One region of the Plantactinospora sp. BC1 genome, then DNA from elsewhere that is predicted to be linked to it. Evidence: riboswitches for the same ligand, from Rfam matches in the RefSeq annotation. Region 1 holds a riboswitch; the other holds the start of a gene.

Region 1 (9,898 bases):
ACCCCCGTCGTCCTCGCCTACCAGGGCTGGACCTACTGGGTGTTCCGCAAGCGGATCGGAGTCGCCAACATCCCACGCTGACCTCCTCCCCGTCGCGAAGGCCACCGCCACGCTGCCCCCGCAAGTTGAGACTTCCCCCGCGCCCCGGCCCGTGCCGGGCGGGAAAAGTCTCATAAAGGACTTCAATGAAACAATTGAAGCGAAAGACTCGCGCAGGGCAGCGCCCTCTCGTAACCTTCGGAGGCCCCGATGGGACAGCTCCCGATCCGGTACATCCGGGTCGCCGACACCGCCCGGATCACGCCACGGATGGCCCGGATCACCTTCACCGGCGACGACCTCGCCGACCTCCACCTCGCCGGCCCCGACCAGCAGGTGAAGCTCTACTTCCCCAGACCCGGACAGCGCCGCCCCCGGCTGCCGGACCCCGACCCCGACCTCTGGCGCTGGTACGCCGGCTTCGCCGACATCCCCGCACCCGAGCGCCCCTGGACCCGCAGCTACACCATCCGGGCCCACCACCCGCACGGCAACCTCATCGACATCGACTTCACCCTGCACGAGCACGCCGGACCCGCCACCCGATGGGCCGCCTGCGCCACCCCCGGCGACACCCTCGGCATGTTCGGCCCGTCCCCGGTCTTCGCCCGCCCCCTCCCGATCGGCAGCACCGACTGGATGCTGCTCGCCTGCGACGAGTCGGCGCTCCCGGCGCTCGGCACCATCGTCGAGGCACTCCCCGCCGGCACCCGCGCACACGCCTTCGTCGAGATCCCCGACCGGGCCGAGGAGCAGCACCTCGACACCCCGGCCGACCTCACCCTGCACTGGCTGCACCGCGACGACCCGCCCAGCGCACACGGCAGCCGCCTGCTCGACGCCGTACGCGCGGCGACCTTCCCGGCCGGTTCCGTGCTCGCCTGGCTGGCCGGCGAAGCCGGCACCGTACGCGCCCTGCGCCGACACCTCGTCGACGACCGGGGCCTGCCGAAACGGTCGATCGACTTCACCGGCTACTGGCGACGGAACCTGACCCAGGACGACGACCCGACCGAGGAGGACCTCGCCGAGGCACGCGAACGCCTCGCCGACACCGAGACCGACGCCGCCACCACCGCTACCGACGCCGCTACCGCCACCGTGACCGGCTGAACCACCGGCCGCCGGACCCGGGCCGTCGCACGCGGTGACGCCCGCCCACCCCGAACCGATCAGGATTCAAGAAGCGCGGCCCCCGACGCCGCTCGTACCGTGGCCCTCGGATGCGTCAGCAATAGACGGATGCGTCAGCAGAAACGCAAAAAGGGGACAAGAGATGAAAGCGCATGTGAGCTCGATCCTGCTCGCCGTCCGGGACATGGAGCGGTCCAAGCGCTTCTACACGGAAGGTCTCGGCTGGAAGATCGAGCAGGACTACGGCGTCTCGGTCTTCTTCGCCCCGGACGGCGGCTCGCCCGTCGGCTTCTACGGCCGCGACGGCCTGGCCGAGCAGGTGGGGACCAGCCCGGAGGGCAGCGGCTTCAGCGGACTGGTTCTCACCTACGTGGTCCGTACCGAGACCCGGATCGACGAGATCATGGCGGAGGCGGAGAAGGCCGGCGCCACCATCCTCAAGCCCGCCGGCCCGCTGCCGTGGGGCGGATACGGCGGCTCCTTCGCCGACCCGGACGGCTACGTCTGGAGCCTCGGGTACAGCGCGCTGGGGGAGAACCAGCCCTACGCGGAGTAGCCGCCGACCGGAGCGGGGTGCGGTTCACCTCGCACCGCACCCCGGCCCGGTGACGTCCCGACCGCCCCGAGGAACCGGTTGACGTCCAGACCGCCCCGAGGACCCCGGAAGGCGGCTCCCCGGGGCAGCCCGTGGCGGGTCAGCCCAGGTCGACCAGCGGATACAGCGGATAGTCCGCCAGCAGATCGGCGGCCTGCCCGGCCACCCGCCGCGCCACCGCCCCGTCCAGCACGTACCGCGCCTTGGACGGGGCACCGTCCGGCCCGACCCCCGGCCGGGTCGCCGACAACACCGTGTGCAGCAGCCCCGCCACCTCGTCCATCTCCGCCACCCCGAGCCCTCGGGTCGTCAACGCGGGCGTGCCGAGCCGGACACCCGAGGTGTACCAGGCACCGTTCGGATCCCGGGGCACCGAGTTCCGGTTCGTCACGATGCCGGCGTCCAACAGCGCCGCCTCCGCCTGCCGCCCCGTCAGCCCGTACCCCGACACGTCCACCAGCAGCAGATGGTTGTCCGTACCCCCGGTTACCAGCCGCGCCCCCCGACGCAACAGCCCCTCCGCCAACGCGACCGCGTTCTGCACCACCCGGCCCGCGTACGCCGCGAACTCCGGCCGCCGCGCCTCCGCCAACGCGACCGCCTTACCGGCGATCACATGCGGCAACGGACCGCCGAGCACCAACGGACAACCCCGGTCCACCTGGTCGGCCAACTCCGGACCACACAACACCATGCCGCCGCGCGGACCCCGCAACGACTTGTGCGTCGTCGTCGTCACCAGATGCGCGTACGGCACCGGATCGAAGTCACCGACCAACACCTTCCCGGCGACCAGCCCGGCGAAGTGCGCCATGTCGACCAGCAGCGTCGCACCGACCTCGTCGGCGATCTCCCGCATCAGCCGGAAGTTCACCCGCCGCGGATACGCCGAATAGCCGGCCATCAGGATCAGCGGCCGGAACTCCCGGGCGATCCGGCGCACCTCGTCGTAGTCCAGCAACCCCGTCTCCGGATCGGTACCGTAACTACGCTGGTCGAACATCTTGCCGGAGATGTTCGGCCGGAAACCGTGGGTCAGGTGCCCGCCCGCGTCCAACGACATGCCCAACATCCGCTGGTCACCCAACTCGCGGCGCAACACCGCCCAGTCCGCCTCGGACAGCTCGTTCACGTGCCGCACGCCGGCCCGGCGCAACGCCGGCGACTCCACCCGGTCCGCCAGCACCGCCCAGAACGCCACCAGGTTCGCGTCGATCCCCGAATGCGGCTGCACATAGGCGTGCGCGGCCCCGAACAACTCCCGGGCATGCTCCGCCGCCACCGACTCCACCGTGTCGACGTTGCGGCAACCGGCGTAGAAGCGGCGGCCGACCATGCCCTCCGCGTACTTGTCGCTGAACCAGTTACCCATCGCCAGCAGCACCGCCGGGGACGCGTAGTTCTCCGAAGCGATCAACTTCAACGACTCACGCTGGTCGGCCAGTTCCGCACCGATCGCGTCCGCGACGCGGGGCTCGACCGCACGCACCACGTCCAACGCCGCGCGAAACGCGACGGACTCGGTGGAACTCGTGCCGACCGGAAAGACCTGATTGGCCATGGCAGCCTCCTGGGCGAAGAAAATCGGCCCAGGCGCACGGCACACGTCACTCGACGGGACCGCTTCCCGATGGTTGACCCCATCCCAGCACGCCAGTCACGGTCCGGGCCGAGCCTACCAACCCGACCGGCCCGGACGGCGAAGGATCAACCCGCGTCGCGCAACTCCGCCAACCGCGCCTCGATCTCCGCCAACTCGGCCCGCAACTTCTCCGCCTGCTGCTCGGCCTCCCGCCGCTCCACCGCCATGATCTGCTCCACCGCCTCGTGCACCCCGGGAACATCGATCAACGCCACCATCTTCAACGCCTCGGCCGGCTTGATCACGTACGGCTTCGCCAGCGACTTCGCGCCCTGCGTCGCCGCCAGCGTCCACTCGCCGTCCGCGTACGTCAGGGTGACCGTCAACCCCGCCGGACCCTTCGGCTTCGCCGCCTTCGTCGCCCGCCGGGCCGGCTTCGCCTCACCCTCGCCGTCCGCCGGACGGGCCGGGGGAGTGTCCACTGCGGTCACTGTTGCCTCCTCGCGGGGCGCCGGAACCGGCTCCCTGACAATCTTGAACTCTGGTTCGGGGACCGGCTCCGGCTCCGGTTCCGGCTTCACCGGCGCCCGCCGCGTCGCACCCTTCGGCGCGACAGCCAGATCACCGGGGGAGAAGGGCAGCTCGTCCCGACCGAACCGGACCACCACCCACTCCTCGGAGACCTCCGGATCGGTCAACTCCACCACCTGACCGAGCTGACCGGCAATCTGCCCCGCCGCCTCGGTGAACATCACCTTCGGCTTCCGGCCCGCCGCCAACGCGTCCCTGATCTGCTGCAACTCCTCGGTGGACAACCCCTGTTGAGCGGTACGCGCGGCAGCCATCGGATCCCTCTTCCGTACACCTGTTTGATTCATGACTTACTACCAGGCCCACCCGACAACGTCGAGACGGACACACCGTTCCGAGATCAACAAAACCAGAGCCCGGGACACGATCCGCCCCGACCGACCCGCCGCACCGACACCTGGCAGGATCGCCAGCTACCGGACCCGCGCGAACGATCCGCGACGAGCCCCGGCCCGGACCCGGCGGCCGGGGGCTGCGACAACCGAGGGGAGAGGCCCATGACTCCGCTGACGGTGGTGACCGGCGGCGGCCGCGGAATCGGCGCCGCGACCGTACGACAACTCGCCGCCGCCGGACACGACGTCGTCTTCTGCTACCGGCGCGACGCCGACGCCGCCGACGCCGTACTCCGCGACGTCACCGCCGCCGGACGCCGGGGCCTGGCCGTCCGCGCCGACACCACCGACCCCGACCAGGTGGTACGACTCTTCGACGAGGCCGCGAAACTCGGCGAACCCACCGGCCTGGTCAACAACGCCGGCGTGACCAGCCCGATCGGCCCGTTCGAAGAACTGACCGTCACCGACCTGCGCCGCGTCGTCGACGTCAACCTCATCGGCTACATCCTCTGCGCCCAGCAGGCCGCCCGCCGGTTCCCGTCCGGCGCGGCGATCGTCAACGTCTCCTCGGCCGCCGCCACCCTCGGCAGCCCCGGCGAATACGTGCACTACGCCGCCGTCAAGGCCGCCACCGACACCCTCACCGTCGGACTCGCCAAGGAACTCGCCCCCCGGGGAATCCGGGTCAACGCCGTCTCACCCGGCACCATCGACACCGAGATCCACATCATCTCCGGGGTACCCGACCGGGCCCAGCGGGTCGCCGGCCGGATACCACTCGGCCGCGCCGGCCGGGCCGACGAGGTCGCCGCCGCGATCGTCTGGCTGCTCGGCGACGGCGCCTCCTACACCACCGGCGCGGTACTCCGGGTCGCCGGCGGCATGTGACACCCCGCCGGGTGGCACCAGCCACGGCCTCCCCGCCGGGCGGCACCCGCCCCACGGGGCAGGGCCGGCACGCCAGGGAGGGGCGGCTAGGCAATTTCGGCAGGTCGTGGCAGCATCTCGCAGGTGAGCAGCACACTCGCCGAGGAGCAACGCCTGCGCGACCTCGTCCGGCTGCGCCGGGTCCGGGACCGGATCGACCGGGAGTACGCGCAGCCGCTCGACGTCGAAGCGCTCGCCCGTGGCGTGAACATGTCCGCCGGCCACCTCAGCCGCCAGTTCCGAGCCGCCTACGGTGAGTCACCATACTCGTACCTGATGACCCGGCGCATCGAACGCGCCATGGCACTGCTGCGGCGCGGCGACCTCAGCGTCACCGAAGTCTGTTTCGCGGTCGGATGCTCCTCACTGGGCACCTTCAGCACCCGCTTCACCGAACTGGTCGGCGTACCGCCGAGCACCTACCGGGCCCAGACCGCCCAGTCGACAGCGGAGATGCCACCCTGCATCACCAAACAGGTGACCAGACCGATCAGGAATCGAGAAGCGCGGGCCGACGAGCCGCAACTAGCGTGACGGCCATGGACATCAACATTCACGCCGCCTTCCTCCCGCACACCGACCCGGACGCCGCCCTCGCCTTCTACCGCGACACCCTCGGCTTCGAGGTCCGCAACGACGTCGGATACGCCGGAATGCGCTGGATCACCGTCGGTCCCGCCAAGCAGCCGGAAACCTCCATCGTCCTGCACCCGCCGGCCGCCGACCCCGGCATCACCGACGACGAGCGCCGGACCATCCTCGAACTGATCGCCAAGGGCACCTACACCGCCATCACCCTGGCCACCCACGACCTCGACGGCGTCTTCGACCGGCTACAGGCCAGCGGCGCCGACGTCGTCCAGGAGCCGACCGACCAGCCGTACGGCATCCGCGACTGCGCCTTCCGCGACCCCGCCGGCAACCTGATCCGGATCAACCAGCTCGGCTGACCCGCCCGGCACCCGAAACCACATGGTCCCCGCGAAGGCGACCCCAACCGGAAGATGGAGACACGACAAGCATGGCCACGAGCACGGACACCGGGTCCCCGGCGCCGCACGCCGCCGACAGCCACGACCTGATCCGGGTACACGGCGCCCGCGAGAACAACCTCAAGGACGTCAGCGTCGAGATCCCGAAGCGCCGGCTGACGGTCTTCACCGGCGTCTCCGGCTCGGGCAAGAGCTCGCTGGTGTTCGGCACGATCGCCGCCGAGTCGCAGCGGATGATCAACGAGACCTACAGCACCTTCGTACAGGGCTTCATGCCGACCCTGGCCCGCCCGGAGGTCGACGTACTCGACGGCCTGACCACCGCGATCATCGTCGACCAGGAGCGGATGGGCGCCGACCCCCGCTCCACGGTCGGCACCGCCACCGACGCCAACGCGATGCTGCGGATCCTCTTCAGCCGACTGGGCGAGCCGCACATCGGCCCACCCAGCGCCTTCTCCTTCAACGTCGCCTCCGTCCGGGCCGCCGGCGCGATCACGATCGCCGGCAAGACCAGCAAGGCAACCTACAACCGTACCGGCGGCATGTGCCCGCGCTGCGAAGGCCGCGGCCGGATCTCCGACATCGACCTCACCCAGCTCTACGACGACTCCAAGTCGATCGCCGAAGGCGCGTTCACCATCCCCGGCTGGAAGTCGGACAGCTGGTGGACCGTGCGCACCTACGCCGAATCCGGCTTCCTCGACCCGAACAAGCCGATCCGCGAGTTCACCAAGCAGGAGATGCGCGACTTCCTCTACCGGGAACCGACCAAGGTGAAGGTCGAGGGCGCCAACCTCACCTACGAGGGACTGATCCCCAAGATCCAAAAGTCGTTCCTGTCCAAGGACCGCGAGGCGATGCAACCGCACATCCGGGCATTCGTCGACCGCGCCGTCACCTTCACCACCTGCCCCGACTGCGGCGGTACCCGCCTCAGCGAGGGAGCCCGATCCTCCCGGATCAAGGGCGTCAACATCGCCGAAGCCTGCGCCATGCAGATCAGCGACCTCGCCGAATGGGTCCGCGAACTCGACGAACCATCGGTGGCACCCCTGCTCGCCTCGCTGGGCCAGACCCTCGACTCCTTCGTCGAGATCGGGCTCGGCTACCTCTCCCTCGACCGCCCCTCGGGCACCCTCTCCGGCGGCGAGGCACAACGCACCAAGATGATCCGCCACCTCGGCTCCTCGCTCACCGACGTCACCTACGTCTTCGACGAACCCACCATCGGGCTGCACCCACACGACGTACAGCGGATGAACGACCTCCTGCTCCGACTCCGGGACAAGGGCAACACCGTACTCGTCGTCGAACACAAACCCGAGACGATCGCCATCGCCGACCACGTCGTCGACCTCGGCCCCGGCGCCGGTACGGCCGGCGGCACCGTCTGCTTCGAAGGCACCGTCGAAGGACTGCGCGCCAGCGGCACCATCACCGGTCGACACCTCGGCGACCGGGCCGCCCTCAAGAAGACCGTACGCAAACCCACCGGCACGCTCGAAATCCGCGGCGCGACCGCCAACAACCTCCGCGACGTCGACGTCGACATCCCACTCGGAGTACTCGTCGTCGTCACCGGCGTCGCCGGCTCCGGCAAGAGCTCCCTCGTACACGGGTCGATCCCGGCCGGCGCCGGCGTGGTCTCGATCGACCAGGGCGGGATCCGCGGCTCACGCCGAAGCAACCCGGCCACCTACACCGGACTGCTCGAGCCCATCCGCAAGGCGTTCGCCAAGGCCAACGGCGTGAAACCGGCACTGTTCAGCGCCAACTCCGAAGGCGCCTGCCCCACCTGCAACGGCGCCGGCGTCATCTACACCGACCTGGCGATGATGGCCAGCGTCGCCACCACCTGCGAGGACTGCGAGGGAAAGCGCTTCGAGGCATCCGTACTGGAATACCGCCTCGGCGGCCGCGACATCAGCCAGGTGCTCGCGATGTCCGTCACCGAGGCCGAGGAGTTCTTCGGCACCGGCGAGGGACGCACCCCGGCCGCACACGCCATCCTGCGCCGCCTCGCCGACGTCGGGCTCGGCTATCTCAGCCTCGGCCAGCCGCTCACCACCCTCTCCGGCGGTGAACGGCAGCGCCTCAAGCTGGCCACCCACATGGCCGAGAAGGGCGGCGTCTACGTCCTCGACGAGCCGACCGCCGGACTGCACCTCGCCGACGTCGAACAGCTCCTCGGCCTGCTCGACCGGCTCGTCGACTCCGGCAAGTCGGTCATCGTCGTCGAGCACCACCAGGCGGTGATGGCGCACGCCGACTGGATCATCGATCTCGGCCCCGGAGCCGGGCACGACGGCGGCACGATCGTCTTCGAGGGCACGCCCGCCGACCTCGTCGCCGCCCGATCCACCCTCACCGGCGAGCACCTGGCCGCGTACGTCGGCCACGGCGACGCGCAGACCGGCACGAGGGACTGAGGCAGAACTCCACTCACCTACCTCGTCTCGCCGGCCGCAGCAGACAGCGCGACTGACGATGGTCCGTGCTGGCGTTCTCGGACGCCAGCACGGACGCGGAACATCTCGGGAGAACCCTCCCGTCAACAGCGTTCCTGGAAGTCGATGATCACCGGGACGGTCTGCGTCACCCGTCCGTCCGACGCCCAGAGCACCGAGTGGTACCGCCCGACCGGGGTCGACGCGACGCTGAACGGGGCGGCGCTGAGCACCCGACCGCGGTCGCTCGACCCGGGCGGGATGAATCCGTTCGGAGTGGGAGCAGCGCCGGGGGGCAGGTTCGCCACCCCGGACGTGATCGGGGTCGACCAGGTTCCGTTGATCGAGACCAGGAAGTACAGACCTGCCCTGGCGAAGTCGGACGGGGTGCAGATTCGCTGCGGTCGGTTGGGGTCGTAGTCGACGAGTTCCCAGGTCGCCGAGACGGTCGAGCCCGTGGTCGACGGGGAGGTCGCCGCGGCGGCGGGTGAGCCGCCGGTCAGTGCCAGCGCCAGTACTGCTGCCACGCCGATCACGAGCCTGAGCACACTACGGGTGGGTCTCACGAACAGCTCCCTCGGTCGTTGCCGATCCGGGCGACTCGGTGCCGCCCATCCGCAAGTATCGATGGATGGATGATTGCGTTGTCAAGCAAGTAGCCTCGGGTGGAGATCGATGCACCTGAGGCAGGGGAGCGGCGCATGGGCGCGGTCTACGGCGAAGCCCGGGCGATCAGCCGGATGGAGCCGCCCGAGAGCGGCGTCGATCGCGGGGCAAGGTCGTTCCTCGCGTACACACGGGAGCCATGACGAAGGGACGAGCACCAACCTCGGCACCACCGTGTCCGGGACAAAGATCCCGGACGACTTGAGATGGTGAGAGGCGCAAGGGGCGGGAGTCGAACCCGGAAATTCTGTAGGTCGATAATGTACATTATGTCAACTAGTCGTTATCGGGGCGGCCCCCCGTCGGGCGCGGGCCGGAACGACGGAGGTTTGTGACCTGGCGCCGCGACACCGGCTGGACGACGCGACGACGCTACGTCGGGCGGCGGGGCGTTCTGTGGCGACGGATCGCCCGCGGTTTCGGGCAGCCTGGTCCGGAGCGGTTCCACCCCGCGTCGGTCGACCTCCGCGCCTCAGCGGTACGTATATCTACGGCCGGCCGGCCGAGCCCCCGATGGCGAGACTGTCGCGTTGCGGCTGGTCGGTTGCTGGAGCGACCGGCGTCGTGCGATCTCGGTTGAGGCG
Region 2 (9,898 bases), 3.6 Mb from region 1:
CGGCTCCGTCGGCGCAGTACGGTCAGCAGCCCGCCCTGGAGGCCGAGGACCACCGCCGCGAACCCGGCGAGGACCCCGGCGAGCCGCCACGACCCGTCGTACCGGGACGCCAGGGCGACCCCGACGGCGACGACGGTGAGCCCGCTCCAGACCGCGACCCCGACCGCGACGACGGGATGGTCGCGCAGCCATTGCCGCAGGTCACGGTCCCGCCGGGCGTGCAGCGCCGGCACCGTCTCCTCGGAGAGCCGGGTCAACAGCCGGCCGAGTCGGTCCAGCTCACCGGCCGGCATCCCGGCGAGCCCTTCCGCCTCGGCCCGTACCCGCCGGAGCACGTGACGCACCTTCACCCGGTCGTCGACCGGGATCGACTCCGGCGGCCACACCCGCTCGAAGTCGGCCTGGCGTACCGCCCGGACACCGGCCCAGACGACCATGGCCAGCGGCAGGGGCAGCGCCATCAGCAGGCCGAGGTAGCCGAGCAGGGAGTCGGCGTCCCCGGTGACGATGTTGATGCCGTACCCGCTGGTGGCCGCGACGAGCACGGCGGCGGCCGGCCCCCGGACGTGGTCGAGGTAGACGTCCTGCCGGGCCCCCTCGACCAGCCGGTCGAGGGGGCCGAACCAGTCCCGCAGCAGGTGTACGACCAGGTTGGCGACGAACACCACCGCCATCACCAGGATGGACCAGATCGCCGCCCCGAACAGCATCGGCGGCTCGTCGGCCGACGGTGCCGCCAGCGTGCCCAGGGCGGCGACGGTCACGGCTGGACGTAGCTGACGGTCACCCGCTCGTAGCCGAGCGACCGGAGCAGTTGGTCCAGCATCTTCCGGGTGTTCTCCTGGGCGCGCTCGCCGAGCCCGCTGCTCTTGGCCGACTCGGCGATCTTCTGCTCGGCCTTGAGATAGACCTCGCGCTGCCGGTTCGGGTCGCCGCCGAAGACCTCGCCGAGCTGGTTGAGGATGCCGCGCTTCTCGGCGAAGACGTAACTCCGCTCCAGGTCGAGGTTGACCTCGCCGAGCTGCGGTGCCGGCAGCTTGATCTCCACCGACTTCCCGTCCGCGGAGACGACCACCGCGTCGTCGCGGAGCGTTCCGAAGTCGACGTACGCGTCGACGGTGCCGGCCCCGACGAAGAGGGTGCGCTCGCCGAGCAGGAACTCCGGGACGTACTTCCGGTTGTTCTCCAGGTCGACGACGACCTCGAAGTTCCCCTCCGCCGCCACGTAGCGGCTGAGGTCCTGGATCGACTTGAGCAGCGGCGGCTGGCTGCGGTCGGTCTGCTCCTTGGCGAACGGGTTGCGCCAGTCCGGCAGGATCCCGCTGACCTGCACCCCGAGCACCAGTACGGCGACCACGCCGATGATGCCCACCAGGACGAAGACGCCGCGACCCCACCGGCCGCCGCCGGTCGGCTCCGGATCGGACCGCTCCGGCCGGGGCTCGTCGGCGTCGAACGGCCGGGTGTCCTCGTGCGCCGTGCCGTCGGACCAGGGATCGACCGGGCCGGGGGGCGTGGCCTGCCCCTTCGCATAGCCGGGAAACTCACGCGTGGGCTGGTTGACATCGCCTTCTCGGGACATCCGCCCTCACCGTCCTTGTCGAAGGAGCACCTGGAGAAAACGGTACGACTCCGGTACGACACCCGCGAGTCGAGCCGGAGGGACGCGGGCCGGGCTCACGTCTGCCCAGCTCGCGACGGCGGCAGCCGAGCACGACCGCCGATGGTGGCGGGCCCGGAGGTAGGCTCGGCGTGGCGGTGGTGACTGGCGTCGGGTGGAGCACCACCGGGAAGCGACCGCCGGGCTCGACTCCGTCGCCGTACGCCTGGGCGCCGGGGCTTTCCACGTCGAGAGGAAGCCCCGTGACCGTCTCCGAGACCCCCACCGACGCCGAGGTACGCACCGCCCGGCTGCTGCCCGGCGGCCCCGTCGCCGAGGCGGTCCTCGCCGACGTCGCCGCCCGGGTCGCCGCGCTGCGCCGCGCCGGTGTCGTGCCGAGCCTGGCGACGATCCTGGTCGGCGACGACTCCGCCAGCGCCGGCTACATCCGGATGAAGCAGCAACGCGCCGCCGACCTCGGCTTCGCGTCGCCGCACACCCACCTGCCCGGCACCGCCGGCCAGGCGGACCTGCTCCGGGCGATCCGCGAGTTCAACGAGGACCCGGCGGTGCACGCCATCCTGGTGCAGCACCCCGTCGGCCACCTCGACTACCAGGCGGCGATCGCCGCGATCGATCCGGCCAAGGACGTCGACGGGCTGCACCCGGAGAGCCTGGGCCGGCTCGCCGCCGGGCTGCCCGGCCCGGTCCCGTGCACCCCGGCCGGGATCGAGGCGCTGCTCGCCTTCCACGACATCCCGGTCGCCGGCCGCGACGTGGTGATCCTCGGCCGGGGTACGACCCTGGGCCGGCCGCTGTCGCTGCTGCTCGGGCAGAAGCGGCCCACCGCCGACGCGGCGGTGACCGTGGTGCACAGCGGGGTACCCGGCTGGGAGCGGCACACCCGGCGGGCCGACATCGTGGTCGCCGCGGTGGGCGTACCCGGGATCGTGCGGCCGGAGCACCTGCGGCCCGGCGCGGTCGCGATCGGCGGCGGGGTCCGTTACGCCGGACGCCGGCTGCTGCCGGACCTCGACGAGTCGTGCGCCTCGGTCGCCGGGGCGATCACGCCCCGGGTCGGCGGGGTCGGCCCGACCACCGTGGCGATGCTGTTCCGCAACGCCGTCGAACTCGCCGAGCGGCGGAGCACCGCCTCGGCAGGTGATCCGGGACACCGGGACCGCTAGGTTCGAGGTGCAGCGAATCGACGGCGGCCAGCGTTAGGAGCCCGGAGGAGGAGCCTGTGGCCCACGGTGCGTTCAGCGACGCCGAGGAGTTCGCTCGGGCCCGGCTGGACGCTTTGCGGCGGTTCGCGTACCTGATCAGCGGCAGCGCGGCCGAGGCGGACGACCTGGCCCAGATCGCGGTGGTCGAGGTCTGGCAGCGGTGGCCGAAGGCCGGGCAGAATCCCGAGGCGTACGCCCGGCAGGTCATCGTGACCCGCAACGTGAGCCGGTGGCGGCGGTGGCGTCGTGAGGTGCTTACCGACGACGTCGACCACCGGTCCGACGATCCGGCCGCGACGGCGGTGGGCAACGGCGCGCTGTGGCAGGCGTTGCAGCAGCTCGGCAAGGCGGAACGGACGGTCGTGGTGCTGCACGTGCTGTACCGCTACACGTTCAGCGAGATCGCCGGGATCTGCGACGAGCCTCCGGGCACGGTTTCCAGCAGGTACGCGAGGGCCAAGCGCGTGCTACGGGCGCACCTGGCGCCCGCCGACTCGACGATTCGGAGCGGACGTGGTTGACGAGGTAGGTCCGGTGGACGACGGGCGGCTCGACCGGGAGCTGGCCGCCACCCTGACCCAGGCACAGCACGCCCTGCCGGCGGCCGATCCGGAGGCGATCACCACGATCCGCCGGCGCTACCGGCGCAGGCGTCGGCAGCGGGCCGGGCTGGCCAGCCTGGCGACGGCGGTCCTGGTGCTGGCGGTGACCCTCACCGGGGCGCAGCTGACCCGGACGGTGCCGTCGGTGCCGCCGCCCGCCGACGGGGCGTCCGGGACGATCCGGGTCTGGGCGATCACCCAGCCGGGCGACGAACCCGCGCTGCGGAAACTGGTGGACCGGCACAACCAGGGCCCCGGGGTCGACGTGGACCTCGTCACCTTCGGCAACGAGGAGTACAAGCAGAAGCTGCGTACCGGGATCGGCTCGTCGGAGGGGCCGGACGTCTTCGCCACCTGGGGCGGGGCGAGCCTGGCCGGGCTGGCCCGGGACGGGATGCTCGTCGACCTGACCGCGCTGCGGGACGAGCCGGGGGTGGCCGGCCGGTTCCTGCCCAGCACGCTGGCCGGCGGGGTGGTGGACGGTCGGCAGTACGGCATCCCGATGGGCGGTACCCACCCGGTGGTGCTCTTCTACCACAGGGGTGTCTTCGCCGACGCCGGCGTACGGCCGCCGGGCAGTTACGCCGAGCTGCTTTCCCTGGTGGAGACGTTCAAGGCGCGCGGCATCACCCCGATCTCGCTGGGCGGTGCCCAGGGCTGGACCGAGCTGATGTGGGTGATGTACCTCGCCGAGCGGATCGGCGGTCCGGGTACCACCGCCGACATCGTCGCCGGCCGTCCCGGCGCCTGGTCGAAGCCGGCGGTGACGCAGGCGCTGCGGGAGGTACGGGCCCTCGTCGAGCGGGGCGCCTTCGGTGCCGACTTCGCCTCCGTCGCCTACGACGACGGCGACGCGTCCGGGCGGTTGGCCAGCGGGCGGGCCGCGATGCAGCTCATGGGTACCTGGGAGTATCCGACCCAGCTCGCCCGGAACCCGGACTTCATGGCCACCGGCGACCTGGGTTTCGTGCCCTTCCCGGCGGTCTCCGGCGGGGCCGGGGACCCGGCCGACCTGGTCGGGGTGCCGACCCACTACTTCTCGGTGGTCGCCGGCAGCCGGCACCCGGAGGCGGCGCTGGAGTTCGTCCGGTCCGTGGCGTCGGACGACTATCTGGACGCCCTGATCGCCGACGGCGAGGTGCCGCCGGTGACGGATGCGGCGCAGCGGCTGCGGGGCACCCGGCACGCCGAGTTCGCCACCTCGGTGCACGAGCTGGTGACCCGGGCCCCGTCGTACGGGCTGGCCTGGGACCAGGCGTTGGAGCCGGCGGCGGCGACGGTGCTCCTCGACAACCTGCGCCGACTGTTCCAGGGGAAGCTGACCCCGGAGCAGTTCGCGGTGGCGATGGCGGAGGCCGGCTGAGCACGACCCTCCCGTCCTCTACCACCGCTGACGATCTTCTAGCAAGACCGAGCCGACCCTCCAGAGTGTCGGATCTCCGACAGTGTGCCCGGCAGCAAATTTGTACCCGAACCGCGTTCGGGTAGCGATCGACGCGCATCCGTCCCCTGCGCGCCGCTCCCCGCCGGTTCCGACCGGCGGCTGACGGAGAACCACACCCTGGAGGCCTTGCTTCGATGAGAAAACTTCGGATAGCCCTGGTCGGCGTGCTCGCGGCCGGCGCCCTCTACACGGTCGGGCCGTCGACCGCCACCGCCGCCCCGACCCAGGCGCCGATCAACGCCGTTGCGACCAAGGGCGGCTCCGCCGCACACGTACCCGGTGGGACGTCCACGGACCTTCCGCTGCGGGTACTGGCCAGGAAACACGGCCTGGGCATCGGTACCGCGATCGACATGAACGCGCTGGCCACCGACGCGCCGTACCGGGAGCGGGCGGCCCGGGAGTTCTCCGCGGTCACCGCCGAGAACGTCATGAAGTGGGCCGAGCTGGAGCCGACCCGGGGCCAGTACAACTGGGGCCCGGCCGACGAGCTGATCGAGTTCGCCCGGCGCAACGGACAGAAGGTGCACGGCCACACGCTGCTCTGGCACAGTCAGGCCCCCGCCTGGCTGACCGACGGCGTCGCCGACGGCTCGATCGACTCCGCCGAGCTGCGTGAGATCGTGCGCAACCACATCACCACCGTGGTGAAGCACTTCCGGGGCAAGGTCCGGGCCTGGGACGTGGTCAACGAGGCGTTCACCGACGGCGACGCCCCGGTGCTCCGGGACACCATCTTCCGCCAGCACCTCGGCCCGAACTACATCGCCGACGCGCTGCGCTGGGCGCACGCCGCCGACCCGAGGGCCAAGCTCTTCCTCAACGACTACGCGATCGACAACATCAACCCGAAGAGCACCGCCTACTACGAGCTGGCCAAGCAGCTCCGCAAGCAGCGGGTGCCGCTGCACGGCATGGGTTTCCAGGGTCACCTCGACCTCCAGTACCCGCTGCCGATCGACGCCCCGCAGAACCTGGCCCGCTTCGACAGGCTCGGCCTGGAGACCGCGTTCACCGAGGTCGACGTGCGGTTCTTCCTGCCGGTCGACACCTACAAGGAGGCCGGTCAGGTGGGTAGCTTCAACACCCTGCTCCAGGCCTGCCTGCTCACCCCGCGCTGCGTGATGTTCACGGTGTGGGGCTTCACCGACAAGTACTCCTGGGTTCCCGGCTTCTTCGAGGGCCAGGGCTCGGCCACCCCGCTGGACGAGAACCTCCAGCCCAAGGCCGCCTACCGGGGTCTCCAGCAGGTACTCGCCGTCGCCTCGGACCCGAACAGCAGGCGCGGCTTCTAGGAGGTCGGTCGGGAACGGGTCCGGCCCGTACCCGTTCCCGGCCACCTCACCCTCGACCATCCCACCACCACCCGGGCTCCGGCCGGTCCGGCCCCGTCGCCGGGCCGGCCGGAGCCGAGCAGGGCCGCCGAGACGAGCTGACGGAGCGCGATGACGATCGCGGCACCGGCGAGATCGGTCCAGCTCTCCAGGGTGGCCAGCCGGATCAGGCCGGCCGCCACCAGCAGGTCGAGCAGCACCCGCAGCGCCGTACGCCAGGACCGGGTGGTCAGCAGGGTCACCACGGCCGCCAGCAGGGCGAGCGCGGTGAGCAGGGTGCCCAGATTTCTCACCGCCGTCCGTCCCCCTCGCCGGCCGGGTCGGCGGACGGGGCGCCGGCGGCCGGTCCGCTCCGGTCGGCCGGCGGGCCGTCCGAGGTGCCGAGCTGCCGCTGTTCCTGCCGGATCTCCCGGCCGAGGAAATAGTTCAGCGCCGTCCGGATGGTGGCGATCGCGGCCAGCCGGCCGAGCTGTCCGAAGGTCGGCGAGACGGCGGTACGCAGGATGTCGGCGGCGAGCTGGAACTCCAGCCCCAGGGTGAGGAACCGGCCCAGCGACAGCCGGATCGGGGTGAAGACCGCGGCCGACCGGTGACGGATCCCGGCCACCACGAACCGGCCGGCGGTCCAGACGGCGCCGACGAAGATCACTGCCGCCCCCACCGCCTCGACGACGGTGACCAGCACCTGGACGACGCGGGCCAGCAGCTCCTCGGGCAACCCGGTGGCCCTACCGCGACCAGCGGGTGTTCGGCCGGGGCACCGCCTCACCGTTGACGAAGATGTCGGCCTTCTCGTTGAAGAACGCCACCATCCCGGCGATCGGCTGCATCAGGTGGCTGGGGAAGTCGTACGCCCAGGCCACGTCGTTGTGCGTGGTGTCGCCGATCCGGACCGACCAGTAGTTGCTGGTCCGGCCCTTGTAGGGGCAGGCGGTCACGGTCTCGGTGGGGATCAGCCGGCCGAGGTCCACCTCGGCCCGGTTCAGGTAGTAGCGGGTGGGCACGCCCGTCTCGAAGACCAGCACCGGCGAGCCCGACTCGGCCAGCACCTCGCCGTCGATCTCGACCCGTACCCGCCGGGTCGACCGCAGCGCGTCCACCCGGGTGTACGGGTCGCGCGGGTGCAGGAAGATCTCCTCGTCCTCCTCGAACCAGGTGTCCAGGGCGTCCCACTGAAAGCGCACCATGTCGGCCAGCCCGTCGACGGACCTGTCGGTGTGCACCCGTATGCAGCCCGGGTGGTAGCGCTCGCCCACCCGGAGGCCGTACTGCCGGGCGGTACCCGCGGGGTACTGCTGGACGTCCTGCTCGTCGACCAGCAGCTCCTGGCGTACGTCGGCGAGCGGGATGTAGTAGTGCGGATAGTGCGGCTCCTCCCAGACGTACCGGGCGTTGCTCGTGTCGAACACCCACTCGCCGTTGAGCAGGGCGCGGATCCGCCGGCCACAGGGTTCGACGTGGTCGATCGGGACGATCGTGTGTGGATAGCGGGACACGGCTTCTCCTTCCGGCTTCGCTGTCTGGTCAGGCCCCCTGACCCTGGTTCTGCATCAGGCCGCCGTCCATGAAGTACGTCGACCCGGTGACGTAGTCGGCGTCGGAGCTGGCCAGGAAGACCGCGAGCCGACCGATTTCGACCGGCTCCGCGGCCCGCTTGAACGGGATGCTCTGCACCTGCTCCTCCAGGTACTTCGGGTCGTCGATCGCCCGCTGGTTGAACGGGGTGAGCACCATGCCCGGTCCGATGTTGTTGACGTTGATCCCCATCGGTGCGAGTTCCAGCGCCATGCTCTTGGCGAGGTTGAGCAGCGCGCCCTTGCTGGTGTCGTAGTCCGAGCCGCCGGCCCGGGCCACCTCCTGGTGGATCGAGGTGATGTTGATGATCTTGCCCTTGCCGCCCCGGTCCCGGCGGTGCCGGGCGAACCGTCGCGAGCAGAAGAACGCCCCGTAGACGTTGACCCGGATGGCCCGGTCCCAGGTCTCGGTGTCCAGGTCGATCACGGGGATGCCCGAGGCGTCCACCCCGGCGTCGTTGATCAGCACGTTCAGCTCGTCGAACTCGGCCAGCGCGGTGTCGAACATCGCCTCCACCTGGTCCTCCTCGCTGATGTCGCCGCGCACCACGACGGCCCGCCGGCCGGCCTGTTCCACCTGTTCCCGGGTGTGTTGCGCGCCGTCGTGGTCGTGCAGGTAGTGCACCACCACGTCGGCGCCCTCCCTGGCGAACTCGATCGCGGTGGCCTGACCGATCCCGGAATCCGATCCCGTGATCAGCGCAGTGGTTCCTTCGAGCCGTCCAGTCATCAGCTTCCTCCCCCTGCCGGCATCGCCTCGGCTGAGGCGGTGGTGAGTTCCCAGGCCGCACCGATCAGCCCGATGTGCGAGAACGCCTGTGGAAAGTTCCCGAGCTGCTCGCCGGTGTGCGGGTCGACCTGCTCGGCCAGCAGCCCGAGGTCGTTGGCGACGCCCGCCACGTTCTCGAAGATCGCCGCCGCCCGGTCCCGCTCGCCGGCCAGCACCAGACACTGCACCAGCCAGAAGGAGCAGATCGTGAACGCCGCCGGGTCGCCGGCCCAGCGCCGGACCAGGCCGCCTCGGGAGAGCCGCTCCTCGACCAGCCGGATGGTGGCCCGCATCCGCGCGTCGGTGGCGGGCAGGAAGCCGGCGACCGGCATCAGCAGCACGCTGGCGTCGAGCTGGTCCGAGCCGAAGGCGCCGGTGTAGGCGCCGACCTCGGCGTTCCAGGCCTCCCGGAGTACGGTCTCCCGGATCTCGTCCCGGGCCGCCGCCCAGCGGGTCAGGTCGTCGGAGTCGCCCAGCCGGGCGCCGAACCGTACCGCCCGGTCCAGCGCCACCCAGCAGCCCACCTTGGACGACACGTAGTGCCGGGCGGCGTCCCGGGCCTCCCACATCCCGGCGTCCGGCTCCCGCCACCTCCGCACCGTCTGGTCGGCGAGGCTGCGCAGCAGGTCGCGTACCTCCGCACCCATCGGGTCGAGGTAGTCCCGCAGCCGCCAGGCCGCGTCCAGCAGTTCGCCCGGTACGTCGAGCTGACGCTGCCGCCACGCCTCGTTGCCGACCCAGACCGGCCTGCTGTCGGCGTACCCGCGCAGTGTCTCGATCCGGCGCTCGGTCAGGTCCCGCTCCCCCTCGACGCCGAACATGATCGGTACCGGCTGGCCGTCGATCCGGCCGACCGCCGAGGCGACCCAGCCGAAGAGCCGGTTCGCCTCCGTCGGGCAGGCCGCGACCCAGAGCGCCCGCAGGGTCAGGCTGAAGTCGCGCAGCCAGGCGTAGCGGTAGTCGTAGTTGCGGTCGCCGCCGAGCTTCTCCGGCAGCGAGGTGGTCGCGGCGGCCACCACCGCACCGCTCGGCGCGTAGGTGAGGCCCTGCAACACCAGGGCGTTGCGCCGGACCAGCTCGGGATAGCGCCCCTGGTAGTCGTGGTGGGCGGCCCAGGACCGCCAGCCCTGCACCGTGTCGCCGAAGGCGTCCGCGTCGTCGACCGGGTGCGACGGCATCTCGTGGAAGGTGGGCCGGTAGGCGAGGACGTAGCTGTCCCGCTGGCCGGCACCGACGGTGAACCTGGCCGTCGCCTCGGACTCGTTCACGGTCAGCGGGATCGGGGCGGTCAGCGTCAGCGTCGTCGGCCCGGAGGTGGCGACGAGTTGGCCGTCCTGCCAGACCAGGTA

The links. Region 1 has a riboswitch for ZMP and ZTP ahead of C6361_RS03655 (glycine hydroxymethyltransferase). Riboswitches for the same ligand answer to the same signal wherever they lie in the genome.
Region 2: linked by a shared signal. The riboswitch ahead of C6361_RS19675 (bifunctional 5,10-methylenetetrahydrofolate dehydrogenase/5,10-methenyltetrahydrofolate cyclohydrolase) and the one ahead of C6361_RS03655 (glycine hydroxymethyltransferase) in region 1 are both predicted to bind ZMP and ZTP.

The regions. Positions count from the first base shown of each region.
Region 1 covers NZ_CP028158.1:866,299-876,196, forward strand. The annotation lists gene cydB (cytochrome d ubiquinol oxidase subunit II) at 1-81, shown strand, start outside; gene C6361_RS03645 (siderophore-interacting protein) at 250-1,152, shown strand; gene C6361_RS03650 (VOC family protein) at 1,316-1,729, shown strand; gene C6361_RS03655 (glycine hydroxymethyltransferase) at 1,869-3,329, opposite strand; ZMP/ZTP riboswitch at 3,349-3,439, opposite strand; gene C6361_RS03660 (hypothetical protein) at 3,476-4,195, opposite strand; gene C6361_RS03665 (SDR family oxidoreductase) at 4,439-5,167, shown strand; gene C6361_RS03670 (helix-turn-helix transcriptional regulator) at 5,291-5,740, shown strand; gene C6361_RS03675 (VOC family protein) at 5,746-6,156, shown strand; gene C6361_RS03680 (excinuclease ABC subunit UvrA) at 6,228-8,630, shown strand; gene C6361_RS03685 (DUF5980 family protein) at 8,753-9,214, opposite strand.
Region 2 covers NZ_CP028158.1:4,500,876-4,510,773, reverse strand. The annotation lists gene C6361_RS19685 (hypothetical protein) at 1-764, opposite strand, end outside; gene C6361_RS19680 (DUF4230 domain-containing protein) at 761-1,582, opposite strand; ZMP/ZTP riboswitch at 1,752-1,839, shown strand; gene C6361_RS19675 (bifunctional 5,10-methylenetetrahydrofolate dehydrogenase/5,10-methenyltetrahydrofolate cyclohydrolase) at 1,864-2,787, shown strand; gene C6361_RS19670 (RNA polymerase sigma factor) at 2,844-3,347, shown strand; gene C6361_RS19665 (ABC transporter substrate-binding protein) at 3,340-4,791, shown strand; gene C6361_RS19660 (endo-1,4-beta-xylanase) at 5,007-6,167, shown strand; gene C6361_RS19655 (hypothetical protein) at 6,164-6,499, opposite strand; gene C6361_RS19650 (DUF1622 domain-containing protein) at 6,496-6,924, opposite strand; gene C6361_RS19645 (DUF427 domain-containing protein) at 6,935-7,702, opposite strand; gene C6361_RS19640 (glucose 1-dehydrogenase) at 7,731-8,510, opposite strand; gene C6361_RS19635 (glycoside hydrolase family 15 protein) at 8,510-9,898, opposite strand, start outside.